3 regions of the Telluria sp. LT2P34 genome follow, and region 2 is predicted to be linked to each of the others. Evidence: predicted binding sites of a transcription regulator. Region 2 holds the regulator's gene; each other region holds the start of a gene.
The links. The regulator sigma-54, encoded in region 2, starts transcription at its own class of promoters, with help from an activator protein. The targets are predictions, from matches to a motif close to TGGCANGNAANCTGCTTT.
Positions count from the first base shown of each region.

Region 1: a site for sigma-54 is predicted at 1,482-1,499, ahead of AC56KZ_RS00360 (PEP-CTERM sorting domain-containing protein). Genes of this name have one in related genera too.
Region 3: a site for sigma-54 is predicted at 2,127-2,144, ahead of prpB (methylisocitrate lyase). Genes of this name have one in related genera too.

Region 1 covers NZ_JCASIN010000001.1:76,804-81,112, forward strand. The annotation lists gene AC56KZ_RS00350 (hypothetical protein) at 1-175, shown strand, start outside; gene AC56KZ_RS00355 (hypothetical protein) at 331-723, shown strand; gene AC56KZ_RS00360 (PEP-CTERM sorting domain-containing protein) at 778-1,449, opposite strand; gene AC56KZ_RS00365 (metallophosphoesterase) at 1,559-2,677, opposite strand; gene AC56KZ_RS00370 (MYG1 family protein) at 2,686-3,678, opposite strand; gene AC56KZ_RS00375 (SDR family NAD(P)-dependent oxidoreductase) at 3,803-4,309, opposite strand, start outside.
Region 2 covers NZ_JCASIN010000007.1:18,496-22,804, forward strand. The annotation lists gene lptA (lipopolysaccharide transport periplasmic protein LptA) at 1-441, shown strand, start outside; gene lptB (LPS export ABC transporter ATP-binding protein) at 441-1,202, shown strand; gene AC56KZ_RS17305 (RNA polymerase factor sigma-54) at 1,208-2,680, shown strand; gene hpf (ribosome hibernation-promoting factor, HPF/YfiA family) at 2,745-3,098, shown strand; gene AC56KZ_RS17315 (enoyl-CoA hydratase/isomerase family protein) at 3,186-4,271, shown strand; gene rapZ (RNase adapter RapZ) at 4,284-4,309, opposite strand, start outside.
Region 3 covers NZ_JCASIN010000001.1:971,966-976,274, forward strand. The annotation lists gene acnD (Fe/S-dependent 2-methylisocitrate dehydratase AcnD) at 1-19, opposite strand, end outside; gene prpC (bifunctional 2-methylcitrate synthase/citrate synthase) at 31-1,182, opposite strand; gene prpB (methylisocitrate lyase) at 1,204-2,088, opposite strand; gene prpR (propionate catabolism operon regulatory protein PrpR) at 2,295-3,938, shown strand; gene AC56KZ_RS04360 (Lcl C-terminal domain-containing protein) at 3,942-4,309, opposite strand, start outside.

The sequences.
Region 1 (4,309 bases), on a different contig from region 2:
ACCAACCGGCGTCGGCAAGAACTTCGTATTCTCCGGTGCCACTTTCCAGATCACCGGCGGCACGGGCAAATTCAAGAAAGTCACGGGCGGCGGCACGCTGTCGGGCGGCGAGGACATGGCCACCGGCATGGGCACCATCAAGCTGAGCGGTCAGGTCCAATATTATAAAAAATAAACGGCGGTAGAGCAGCGAAGGCGCCCCCAGGGCGCTTTTTTTTGGCTCAGCCTCGTGCGGCGAGTCCTACAATGACCGCGCGCGTGTGCCTATTGCCCTGGCGCTCCAGGGGGCTATCATCGTCTGCATTCCATTCAACGATCGAGGAGATCAACATGTCCACTTCCACCGACAAGCAGGATGCGCAGGGCCGCTCATGGGACCAGGTCACGAAGAACGGCACCAGCAGCGCCGGTTCGATGGGCGCCGGCGGCACCGGCGATAGCGGCAAGCTCGACCGGCAAGGCCAGGGCCAGCAATCGGCCACCCGCACTGACGACTTGCTGACCGACGGTTCCGACCAGGATGCGGACGGCGAGGCGTTTCACAGCTCGGGCGGACGCGTCGAAACCGGCCTGGAAGGTATTGGCAGCATGACCGGCGGCAATCCAGGGAATCGCCAGTCGGCGGGCGGTCCCGGCAACCAGAACCAGCAGGGCAATGCCGGAGGCAGGCCAGACAATCAAGCCCAGCGCGATGGGGACAATCCGGAGCGCGCAGGACACTAGTTGTTAGCTAGTGCAGGGACATGGCGGGCAATAAAGTCCCTGCGGCTTTGCGACTCAGGCCTTGCGGCGACGATTCAAGGCCAGTCCAGCGATTGCCAGGCCAAACAGCGCGATCGACGCGGGCTCCGGCACCTCGGATGGTGCGATCTCAAGCATCAAGTACGTTACATCGTTACCAGAACCGCCAAAGATATAGCCGGTTTGGTTATTCGCCAAACTCGCGCCGATCGTGAAGAAGCCTTCGGTCCGGTTCAAGTCTTTCAAGCCCTGGGCATTCAATGCGAAGTCAAGACGGTTGTTCGCATTGCCGGTGGCAACATTGAAACTGCCATAGGAAGTCCCGCTACCGAGGTCGCTGAAGATGCTGGCGTTGCCTCCCGAATTGTTGTTAACGCTTTCCGCTGAGGCAAGCACTTCCCACAGGCTCAGCACGACGGCTCCGCTCTGGGCGTTGCGCAGGACATTCAGGCTTGCGCTTTTGATCTTGCCGTCGATGCCACGGAGATCGAAGGTGTAAAAGCTGCGGTACTCGCCCCCGGCGAATCCCGTCACATGGTTTGTGTTGTCGTCGGAGCTGCTGCCCGGATTCGACCACCAACCCTGATTCAGCACGCCCGCATCGAAAGTCGACTGATCCGTTCCCAATCTAATGACTTCGGCACTTGCGATTCCGGGCAAGAGCAGGGCGAGACTGATAGCTGCAACAACAATTTTCTTCAAGAACATTTTATTTCCCCTAGTTATTTATAATTGCTGGTGTAGCAAAATACATGCCAAGCAGCAAAAACAATGACTTACGGGAATTAAGTGGTGTTGTTGTAAAGATTTTCGACAGCTAATCAGTCTTCACAGCCGAGCGCAAGATCAGCTTCACGATTTCTCCCGGCTGCCAGAGCCGCATGCGCGGCCCCCAACTACCGGCGCCGCGGCTGATCACGAGCGACATGCCGTCGACCCGGTGTTGGCCCACCATGCGCGGAAAGCGGTGCTGCACCAGGTAGCTGAACGGCCAGATCTGGCCGCCGTGGGTATGGCCCGACAGCATCAGGTCGACCCCGCGCGCGGCCGCCCCGGCGATGATCGGATCGGCCGGGATGTGCGAGAGCAGGATCGTGGCGACGTCGGTGCGCGCTGGCAGCGTCCTGCTCAAGCCGCCCGTATAGTCGGCGCCGGAACGCATGCCGCGCGCGACATCGTCGATCCCGGCCAGTAGCAGCCCCGGCGCCAGTTCGGCGCTGGCGTCGACCAGCCAGCGCACGCCGCCGGCCTCGAATTCGGCGATCGTGGTCGCGGCGTCGCCGTAGTACTCGTGGTTGCCGGTTACGGCCCAGACCCCGAGCGGCGCCTTGAAGCCGCGCAGCACGCTCGCCAGGCGCGCCTCGCCCACCGGATTGTCCTCGACCAGGTCGCCGACCATCACCACGGCGCCGGGTTGCATCGCATTGACCTGGGCCACGCGTTGTTCCATCCATGCCGACCTGCGCTGGGCGCCCAGGTGCAGGTCGGTCATCATCACCAGCACGGTGCCGTCCAGTGCGGCCGGAAGATCCTGCATGACGATCTCGTATTCACTGATTGCCGGCGCCCGCATGGCCTGGAAGATCGCATATGCGCTGACCAATGCGCCGGCCAGCGCCGCCACGCCCAGCAGGCGCGGCGCGCGTGTGCGCCACCAGAAGCCGAAACCCGTCAGCAGGTCGGCCACCAGCAGGCAGAGCGTCATGATGAACAGGATGCCGAGCCAGGTCATCGAGAACTGCCCCGGCCACCAGCGCCAGCCGAGCGCTTCGTCCCCGAGCTGCACGCCGCCCAGGTAGACAGTCCAGAGCAGCAGGGCGCCCAGCCACCAGGCCCTGGCCGGCACCCGCGAGCGGATCGGGTTCACGCGGTAGAGGCGGTGCGCGACGTAGAAATGCATCAGCGAGCCGACGACGTTCAGGATGATCGAAAACATGCGCTCGCCTAGCTGGTGGCGGCGGCTGCAGGGGCGGCGAGGGCGGCCAGCGCCTGCCGGGCCAGTTCGCGAATGCCGTCCCAGGATTTTGCGGCGGCGATGAAGCGGCCGTTATGGCAGAAGGTGGCGTCCGGCACCCCGGTAACGCGGGCGAGGTCGGCGTCGCGCAGGCCGGCCCAGGGTTCCGGCAGGTCGGCCCTGGCATCGAAGGTTTCGGTATTGAGCGGCACCGTATGGATCAGGTAGCGTTGTTCCCCGATGCTGTGGCTGATCACGAACAGCACCGTCGGCATTTCCTTGCGCACCACGGCAGTCCAGGGCAGGGCGGCGTTTTTCAGGAACAGCACGCGGCCGTCTTCCAGCAGTTCGGCGCCGCGCACCTGCTCGAGTGCCAGCATGGCGCCGACCCGGTATTTCACGGAATTGACCATGATATCGGCGAGCAGCGCCATCGCTTTCCTGAACTGGACCAGGCGGTAGGCTTCGGTCGGCTCGCCGAAGCCCATGCGCTGTTCGTCGAGCCAGTTCGGATTGAAGCCCGAGACCACCGCCGACAGGCCATAGCCGCCCGGCGCGTTCTTGGCCGCGCCGACGTCGGACAGGTCGAGGTATTGCACGATGTCGGCGTCGATCGCATAGGCGAGCTGCTGGGCGCTGTCCTCGCTCAGCTGGCGCCCGGTGTGCTCGAGCGCCAGGGCGGCGACGCAGCGCGCGCCGAACTCGCGCCAGACCAGGCCTGCGCTGGCGTAGGGCACGCCGCTCTGGCGCGCCCCGGCAAAGCCTTTCTGGTGGTGGTCGAAGCGGCCGCTGGCCGGGTCCCAGATGCCGCCGACGTCGATCGCGAAATCGGCCGCTTCGATGGTCGCCGCATCGCGCGTGCGCACGATCTCGGAACCGGGGTACAGGATGTCGAGGACGGCGACGGCCCAGGCGTCATCGGCGTGGAACTTGCCGCTGTGGGTTGCAATGACTTTTACGGCGACAAGGTTTTCTACAACCATACTTCACTCCAGTGCCGGACCCGCCCGGCGAAACCCCAAAATGCCCCAGCCCGGCTGCGGCCGGGTTGTGCTCGATTCGGGATGATACTGGCTTTGGCGCGCCGGCGTCGCATGGCGCCGCCGTTCAGCGGGCGGCCGCGCCCCTGAGGTAGCGCCAGTAATGCACCGGCGAGAGGCGTTCCAGGACCGACACCATACGCGCGTCGCTGCCGACCAGGATACGCGGCGCGCGGCGCTCGATGCCGCGCACGATGATCTCGCCGGCCGCTTCCGGCGACAGGCGCAGCAGCTTCTCGGCGGCCGTGCGCGCGCGCTCGATCTCGTCCTTTGGTGCGCCGCGCGGCACGCGTGCGTTGCGGGCGATCGAGGTGGCCACGCCGCCAGGGTGGACGACGCTGACGCCGACGCTGGAGCCTGCGAGTTCGTGGCGCAGTGCGTTCGAGAAGCCGCGCACCGCGAACTTGCTGGCCGAGTAGGCGCTTTGTCCCGGCGGCGAGACCAGCCCGTAGATGCTCGACATGTTGACGATGCGGGCATCCGGACTCTGGCGCAGGATCGGCAGGAAGGCGCGCGTCATGCGCACCACGCCATTGAAATTGATGTCGAACAGCCAGTCGAAGTCTTCCTCGCT
Region 2 (4,309 bases):
ACGCAGACGCGCATCCTGACCGGGAATGTGATCGTCACGCGCGGCACGCTGACCCTGAAATCGGACCGCGCGCTGGTACGGGAAACGCCGGAAGGCTATATGAGCGTGACGCTGACGTCGAATCCGGGGCGCGTGGCGACCTTCCGCCAGAAGCGCGACGGCGGGCCGGACCTGTGGATGGAAGGCCAGGCCGAGCGCATCGAATATGAAGAGCGCGAAGAGGTGGTCAAGCTGTTCTCGAAAGCGGTCGTCAAGGAACTCGAAGGCGGGCGCATGACGAATGAACTCGTCGGCCCCTTCATCTCTTACGACAACCGGCGCGAAGTGGCCGCCGTGCGCAACGACGCCAGCGGCCAGACCAAGGCCGGCGGCGGGCGCGGCACCCTGATCATCGCGCCGCGCCGTACGGCAGCGCCCGCGGTAGCGGCAGGAAAAAAATAATGAAGGATGACCGCGACACGCGCAGCACCCTGGTCGTACGGGGCCTGCAGAAAAGCTACGGCAAGCGCCTGGTCGTGCGCGACGTGTCGCTCGAAGTGGGCTGCGGCGAAGTCGTCGGCCTGCTCGGGCCGAACGGCGCCGGCAAGACGACCTCGTTCTACATGATCGTCGGCCTGGTGCCGTCCGACGCCGGCACCATCGAAATCAACGGCGCCGACATTTCCAGCCTGCCGATCCACCGGCGCGCGGTGATGGGCCTGTCCTACCTGCCGCAGGAAGCGTCGGTGTTTCGCAAGCTGACCGTGGAAGACAACATCCGCGCCGTGCTGGAACTGCAGCGCACCGATGAGGGCAAGCCGCTGACCAAGGCGGCGATCAACGAGCGGCTCGATTCGCTGTTGGCCGAACTGCAGATCGAGAAGCTGCGCGAGAACCAGGCGCTGTCCTTGTCGGGCGGCGAGCGGCGGCGCGTCGAGATCGCACGCGCGCTGGCCACCAATCCCCGCTTCGTGCTGCTCGACGAACCCTTTGCCGGCGTCGACCCGATCGCTGTGATCGAGATCCAGCGCATCGTGCGCTTCCTGAAGGAGCGCGGCATCGGCGTCCTGATCACCGACCACAATGTGCGCGAAACGCTCGGCATCTGCGACCGCGCCTACATCATCAACCAGGGCGCCGTGCTGGCCTCGGGCCGCCCTGACGACATCATCGCCGACGAATCGGTACGACGTGTCTACCTCGGCGAACACTTCCGCATGTAGGTATCATGAAACAATCCCTGCAACTACGGACTTCGCAGCACCTGGCGCTCACGCCGCAGCTACAGCAGTCGATCCGCCTGCTGCAGCTGTCCACGATCGAACTGCAGCAGGAGCTCGAGCAGATCCTGTCGGATAATCCCTTGCTCGAGCGGATCGACGACCCGCTCGACAATTCCGTGCGCCTGTTGTCCGACGGCGCCATCAACGACGCGCCCGCCCAGCCGCCGGATGCGCCGGCGCCAGGCGGAGAAGAACCCGCGGCCCCGGCAGAGGGCGCCGATGCGGCGGAGGGCGGCGGCGAGGTCGAGCGCGGCGAGGCCGATGCCGACTGGGGCGACGCGCCGCGCGCGCCGGGCAGCGACGGCGACGACGATGGCCGCCCCCAGCTGGGCGCTATCGGCGTCACGCTGCGCGAGCACCTGTCGGAGCAGATCCGGGTCACGGGCGCGAGCGTGCGCGACCGCGCGCTGGCCGAACTGGTGATCGACGCCATCGACGACAACGGCTATCTCGACGAACCGCTCGACGAAATCCTGGCGCGCCTGCCCGAAGAGCTGGAAGTGGACATGGACGAAATGCGCTGCGCGCTGGCGCTGGTGCAAAGCCTCGATCCGGTCGGCGTCGGCGCGCGCAGCGCCAGCGAGTGCCTGGCGCTGCAGATCCGGCAAATGCCGGGCGTGCCGATGGTCACGCGGCGCATGGCCCTGAAGATCGTCGAGGGCTACCTGACCTGGTTCGCCCAGCGCGAATTCAACAAGCTGAAAAAGGCGCTCGATTGCGATGACGAAGACCTGCGCGAAGCGCAAGCCGTGATTCGCCAGTGCAATCCGCATCCGGGTGCGGCTTTTGCGTCGAGCACCTCGGACTACGTGGTGCCGGACGTCATTGTGCGCAAGACGGGCACCGGCTGGAGCGTGACGCTGAATGGCGAAGTGATGCCGCGCCTGCGCGTGAACAATGTCTACGCGGCACTGCTGAAGCAGGGCAAGGGCGAAGGACAGATGAGCGCGCAGTTGCAGGAAGCGAAGTGGCTGATCAAAAATATGCGCCAGCGTTTCGACACGATCCTGCGTGTTTCGCAGGCCATCGTCGAGCGTCAGCGCAACTTTTTCAGCCATGGCGCGGTTGCCATGCGTCCCCTTGTGCTGCGCGAGATTGCTGATACACTAGGTCTGCACGAGAGCACCATTTCTCGCGTAACCACTCAGAAATTCATGCTAACCCCGCACGGCATGTTTGAGCTGAAGTATTTCTTCGGAAGCCATGTCGCCACCGAAGCGGGGGGCGAAGCCTCTTCGACGGCGATCCGGGCGCTCATCGCGCAACTGACAGGAGCAGAAGACCCAAGGAACCCATTATCCGACAGCAAGATCGCGGAAATGCTCGGTGAACAAGGAATGGTCATCGCGCGCCGAACGGTTGCGAAATACCGCGAGGCACTTAAAATTCCTCCAGTCAGTCTCCGCAAATCCTTGTAACAGCGGCCAGCCACGCGCGACCCAAGCGCGCTGTGTGAGCCGTTTCTTTTTCAAAGGAGTGTGTATGAATCTCACTATCAGCGGTCACCACCTCGACGTTACACCCGCCATCCGTGAATACGTACAGAACAAGCTGGAACGCATCACCCGCCATTTCGATCAAGTGATTGACTCCCACGTCATCCTCGCCATCGACAACCTCACCGAAAAAGACAAAAGGCAAAAAGCCGAAATCAACCTGCGCGTCTCGGGGAAGATGGTGCACGTGGAAAGTGTGGCGCAAGATCTGTATGCCGCGATCGACTTGCTGATGGACAGGCTCGATCGCCAAGTCATGAAGTACAAGAGCATCATGCAAAACCATAGTCACGAGTCGCTCAAGCGACGACCTGAAGGCGGAGAGGCTGTTGCTGCCTGATCGGCAACGAAGCACCGTCTAATAAGGGCGCCGGAAGGCGCCCTTTTCAGTTGGTAGAATGGTGATTTTCCCACAAGCCCAACCACCATGACCGACCATGTCCTGACCCGCGTTGCCAACGGCACCGGCGTGATTACCCTCGACCGCCCCAAGGCCCTCAACTCGCTGTCGCTCGCCATGGTGCGGCGCCTGAGCGCAACCCTGCTTGCCTGGCGCGACGACGCCGCGGTCGAGGCCGTCGTGATCACCAGCAGCAGCGAAAAAGCCTTGTGTGCCGGCGGCGACATCCGCTTCTTCCACGAGGCGGGCCACGCGGCGCCGACCGGCGGCAGCGCACTGCTGGAAGACTTTTTTACGGAAGAATACGCGCTGAACCACCTGGTTCATTTTTATCCGAAGCCGTATATCGCGCTGATGGACGGGGTGGTGATGGGCGGCGGCATGGGCATAGCCCAGGGCGGACCCGCCACCGGCCTGCGCATCGTCACCGACCGCACGAAAATGGCGATGCCGGAAGTGAACATCGGTTTGTTCCCGGACGTCGGCGGCAGCCATTTCCTGTCGCACGCGCCTGGGCAACTGGGCAACTACCTGGGCCTCACCGGCCTCACGATCGGCGCCGCCGACGCTGTATATGTGGGGCTGGCCGACGTGTTCGTGCCGGGCGCCCAGCTGGCTGAACTGAACGCGCTGATCGAGACGACGCCCGGGGCCGAGCTGGCGGGCGCCATCCGCGCATTCGGCGCGCGCTTCTTCGATGCCCTTGGGCCGAGCGCTTTGGAGGCGGCGCGCAGCACGATCGATGCGCACTTCGGTGCCGACTCGGTGGCGGCGATCATGCGCTCACTCGAGGGCGACGCCGCCCCGTTCGCGCAGAAGGCACTGGCCGCGATGCGCCAGCGCTCGCCGCTCCTGATGTGCGTGACGCGCGAGATGCTGCTGCGCGGCGCCGGGCTGGGCGTGGCCGATTGCCTGCGCATGGAACGCGCACTGGTGCGCCGCAATTTCGAGCACGGCGAAGTACTCGAAGGCGTGCGCGCGCTGGTGATCGACAAGGACAACGCACCAAAATGGAATCCGCCGGCGATCGAGGACGTGACGCCGGAGATGGTGGCGCGCTTTTTTGAACCGGTATGGCCGGAGTATGCGCATCCGCTGCGCTACCTGGACTGACCGGTAACGGGCCTACGACTGCTCGCGATGCCGCAGCA
Region 3 (4,309 bases), on a different contig from region 2:
TGCGGTATTGGTTGTTCATGTCAGGCTTCTTCAAGTGCGATCGGCGATCGGCACGAACGCCAGGTCTTCGGGACCGACGTAGTTCGCGCTCGGGCGGATGATCTTGTTGTCGATGCGCTGCTCGATGACGTGCGCGGCCCAGCCCGACGTGCGCGAGATGACGAACAGCGGCGTGAACATGGCGGTCGGCACGCCCATCATGTGGTAGGACACGGCCGAGAACCAGTCCAGGTTCGGGAACATCTTTTTCACTTCCCACATCACCGATTCGAGGCGCTCGGCGATATCGAACATCTTCATCGAGCCGGCGTTCTCGGACAGCGAACGCGCCACCTCCTTGATGACCACGTTGCGCGGATCGGAAATTGTATACACCGGATGGCCGAAGCCGATCACGACTTCCTTGTTCGCCACGCGATTGCGGATGTCCGCTTCGGCTTCGTCGGCGTTTTCGTAGCGCTTCTGGATGTCGAGCGCGACTTCATTGGCGCCGCCGTGCTTCGGTCCGCGCAGGGCGCCGATCGCGCCGGTAACGGCCGAGTGCATGTCGGAGCCGGTGCCGGCGATCACACGCGCGGTGAAGGTCGAGGCGTTGAATTCGTGTTCGGCGTAGAGGATCAGCGAGGTGTGCATCGCCCGTACCCACTCTTCTTTCGGGGCGTGGCCGTGCAGCAGGTGCAGGAAGTGGCCGCCGATCGAGTCGTCGTCGGTCTGGGTTTCGATGCGCTTGCCGTTCTGGCTGAAGTGGTACCAGTACAGCAGCATCGAGCCGAAGGACGCCATCAGGCGGTCGGCGATGTCGCGCGCGCCGGGAACATTGTGGTCGTCCTTTTCCGGCATGGCGCAGCCCAGCGCCGAGACGCCGGTGCGCATCACGTCCATCGGATGGCTGGCCGCCGGCAGCGCTTCGAGCGCCAGCTTGACGGAATGCGGCAGGCCGCGCAGCATCCTGAGCTTGGCCTTGTAGCCCTTCAGTTCCGCGAAGCTGGGCAGCTTGCCGTGCACCAGCAGGTAGGCGATCTCTTCGAATTCGCAGGTGGTGGCCAGGTCGAGGATGTCGTAGCCGCGGTAGTGCAGGTCGTTGCCGGTCTTGCCGACGGAGCACAGTGCCGTGTTACCGGCGGTGACGCCGGACAGGGCGACGGATTTTTTTGGCTTGAATGCTGGGGCTTGTTCGGTCATGTCGGTCTCCAATTCGGTTGATTATTTTTTCTGTGCCGCAAACAGGGCGTCGAGGTGCTGCTCGAAGTCGTGGTAGTTGATGCGGTCGTAGAGTTCGGCGCGGGTCTGCATGGTGTCGATCACGGCCTGCTGGCCGCCGTCGCGGCGGATCGCGGTATAGACGTTTTCGGCAGCCTTGTTCATGGCGCGGAAGGCCGACAGCGGATACAGCACCAGGCCGACGTCGGCGGTTTTCAGTTCCTCGACCGTGAACAGCGGGGTCGCGCCGAATTCGGTGATGTTGGCCAGGATCGGCACGCCCACCGCTTTGGAGAAGCGCGAATACATGGCCAGGTCGGTCATCGCTTCCGGGAACACCATGTCGGCGCCGGCTTCGACGCAGGCCACGGCGCGCTCGATGGCGGCGTCGATGCCTTCCACGGCCAGCGCATCGGTGCGCGCCATGATCACGAAGTTGTCGTCGGTGCGGGCGTCGACGGCGGCCTTGATGCGGTCGACCATTTCCTGTTTCGAGACGATTTCCTTGCCCGGGCGGTGGCCGCAGCGCTTGGCGCCGACCTGGTCTTCGATGTGGATCGCGGCGGCGCCGAACTTGATCATCGATTTCACCGTGCGCGCGACGTTGAAGGCCGAGGAACCGAAGCCGGTATCGACGTCGACCAGCAGCGGCAGGTCGCAGACGTCGGTAATGCGGCGCACGTCGGTCAGCACGTCGTCCAGGTTGGAGATGCCGAGGTCGGGCAGGCCGAGCGAGCCGGCGGCGACACCGCCGCCCGACAGGTAGATGGCCTTGAAGCCGGCGCGCTTGGCCAGCAGGGCGTGGTTGGCATTGATCGCGCCGACGACTTGCAGCGGCGATTCTTCCTGGACTGCGCGGCGAAACAGCGCGCCTGGGGATTGGGTCATGGAGTCTCCTGAGTGGTTCGGTGATGAATGGTCTTTTGTGTGCAAGGAGCGTGCCAGCTGCTGTGCAAGACGCTGGTTTCGGAAAAGCCTGATGCTTCAAGGACTTGGCGTCAAGCGAACAGGAGAGTACACCTGTTCCATGTTTCATGTTGCGTTTCAGATGAAACAGGTGAAACGACTGAAACAAGGTGCGCTAGAATGAGGCGATGCGCCCACCTCCCTCCCCTTTATCCCAGGAAGCCCAGAAACCCGTCATCTGGACGGTATCGGTCTCGCGCCTGGCCGACCTGTTTCGCGACATTACGCTCGAATACGACCACCTTGCCACCATCGAACCGATCGATCTCGGCTTCGACGAAGCGGCCCGTCACATCCGCGAACGGATGGCGCTTGAACCTTGCGACGTGGTCATCGCGGCCGGCTCGAACGGCGCTTACCTGAAGGGGCGCGTGGCGGCGCCGGTAGTGATCGCCAAGGCCAGCGGTTTCGACGTGCTGCAGGCGCTGGCGCGTGCGCGCAAGGTGTCGGAGCGCGTCGGCGTGATCAGTTACCAGCAAAGCCTGCCGGAACTGGCGGAGTTCGCCGCCACCTTCGGGGTGACGATCGCCCAGCGCAGCTATGTCACGCGCGAGGATGCGCGCGCGGCGATCAAGGAGATGAAGGCCGGCGGCATCGAGGTCATCGTCGGCGCCGGGCTGATCACGGACCTGGCCGAGGAAGCCGGCATCGGCAGCGTGTTCCTGTACTCGGCGGCGTCGATCCGCCAGGCCTTCGACGATGCGCTGGAAGTGGCGCGCCTGACCCAGCTGGAAGCAAGCCGCATCCGGCGCGGTTCGGCAGGTAGTGGACGCGGCTTGCAGGCAGCGCGGCCCGCGCGGCGCGGCCTGAACGACCTGCGCGGCGAGTCGGACGCCATCGAGCGCCTGCGCCAGACGACGGTGCTGTATGCGCGCTCGCCGGCGACCGTCCTGATCGAAGGAGAAACCGGCAGCGGCAAGGAACTGGTGGCCCAGGCGATCCACCGCGAGGGCCCGCGCAGCCTGGGCGCCAACCGGCCCTTCGTGGCGGTGAACTGCGGCGCGATCGCCGAGTCGCTGCTCGAATCCGAACTCTTCGGCCACGAGGAAGGGGCGTTTACGGGCGCCCGCCGTGGCGGCCACGCGGGACTGTTCGAAGCGGCCGACGGCGGCACGCTGTTCCTCGACGAGATCGGCGAAATGCCGCTGGCCTTGCAGACTCGCCTGCTGCGCGTGCTGGAAGAACGCGAAGTCATGCGCGTGGGCGGTACGCGCCCGGTGCCGATCGCGGTGCGCGTGATCAGCGCCACCCACTGCGACCTGGAAGCGCGCATGCGCGAGGGCCGCTTCCGCCCCGACCTGTTCTATCGCCTGGCGGTGCTGCGCCTGGCCGTGCCGCCGCTGCGCGCGCGCGCCGGGGACATTGCGCCGCTGGCGGAATGGTCGCTCAAGGGTGCGCTGGCCGGGCTCGGCGCCCGGCCGCATCCGAACCTGCACGCGGAGCTGATGGCCTGCGCACCGCTGCTGGAGCGCTACCGCTGGCCGGGCAATGTGCGCGAACTGCGCAACCTGATGGAGCGTCTCGCCCTGTTCCTCGCCGACGAGCCGCTGCAGGCGCTCACGCCGAGCTTTCTGCTGGCGCTGGCGCCGGAACTGGGACGGGTGGAGAGTGCCGCTGGACCCGAGGCCGCGGCCCCGCTCTTATCTCCCGCGGCGCCGGCGGAAAGCGCCGCCTCGGTGCTGGCGCGTTTTGGCGGCCAGCGCGACGCCGCCGCGCGCCACCTCGGCATCAGCCGCACGACCTTGTGGCGGCGGCTGCGTTCGGGAAGCTGAGATCTAGATGCCGCGCACGCAGCTGACGTAGGCCTTGCTGTCGTCCGCCATCGACATGCTCGCTCGCGTGGACAGGTTGACCGTCAGGTGCTGCGCCGCGGCGGCGCCGGCGTCGGCAGTCCAGGTGTCGAGCATGACCCAGGCCTTATCGGCAAGCGCGCCCGATGCCGCCAGCGTCGTCAGCTCGAACCGGGTCGGCAGCCGCCAGCCGGTGCTGCCGTTGATTGTCGTTCCCTTGCAGTAGGCATCGGCTTGCGCCCAGGTCCTGCCGAACCAGGTCGGCATCCACGACAGGTTTCCGGTGGTGACATAGGAGGCGGTGGACGGCGGTGTCACGCAGACCCCGCCTTCGAGCACGGCCGAGCCTTCGC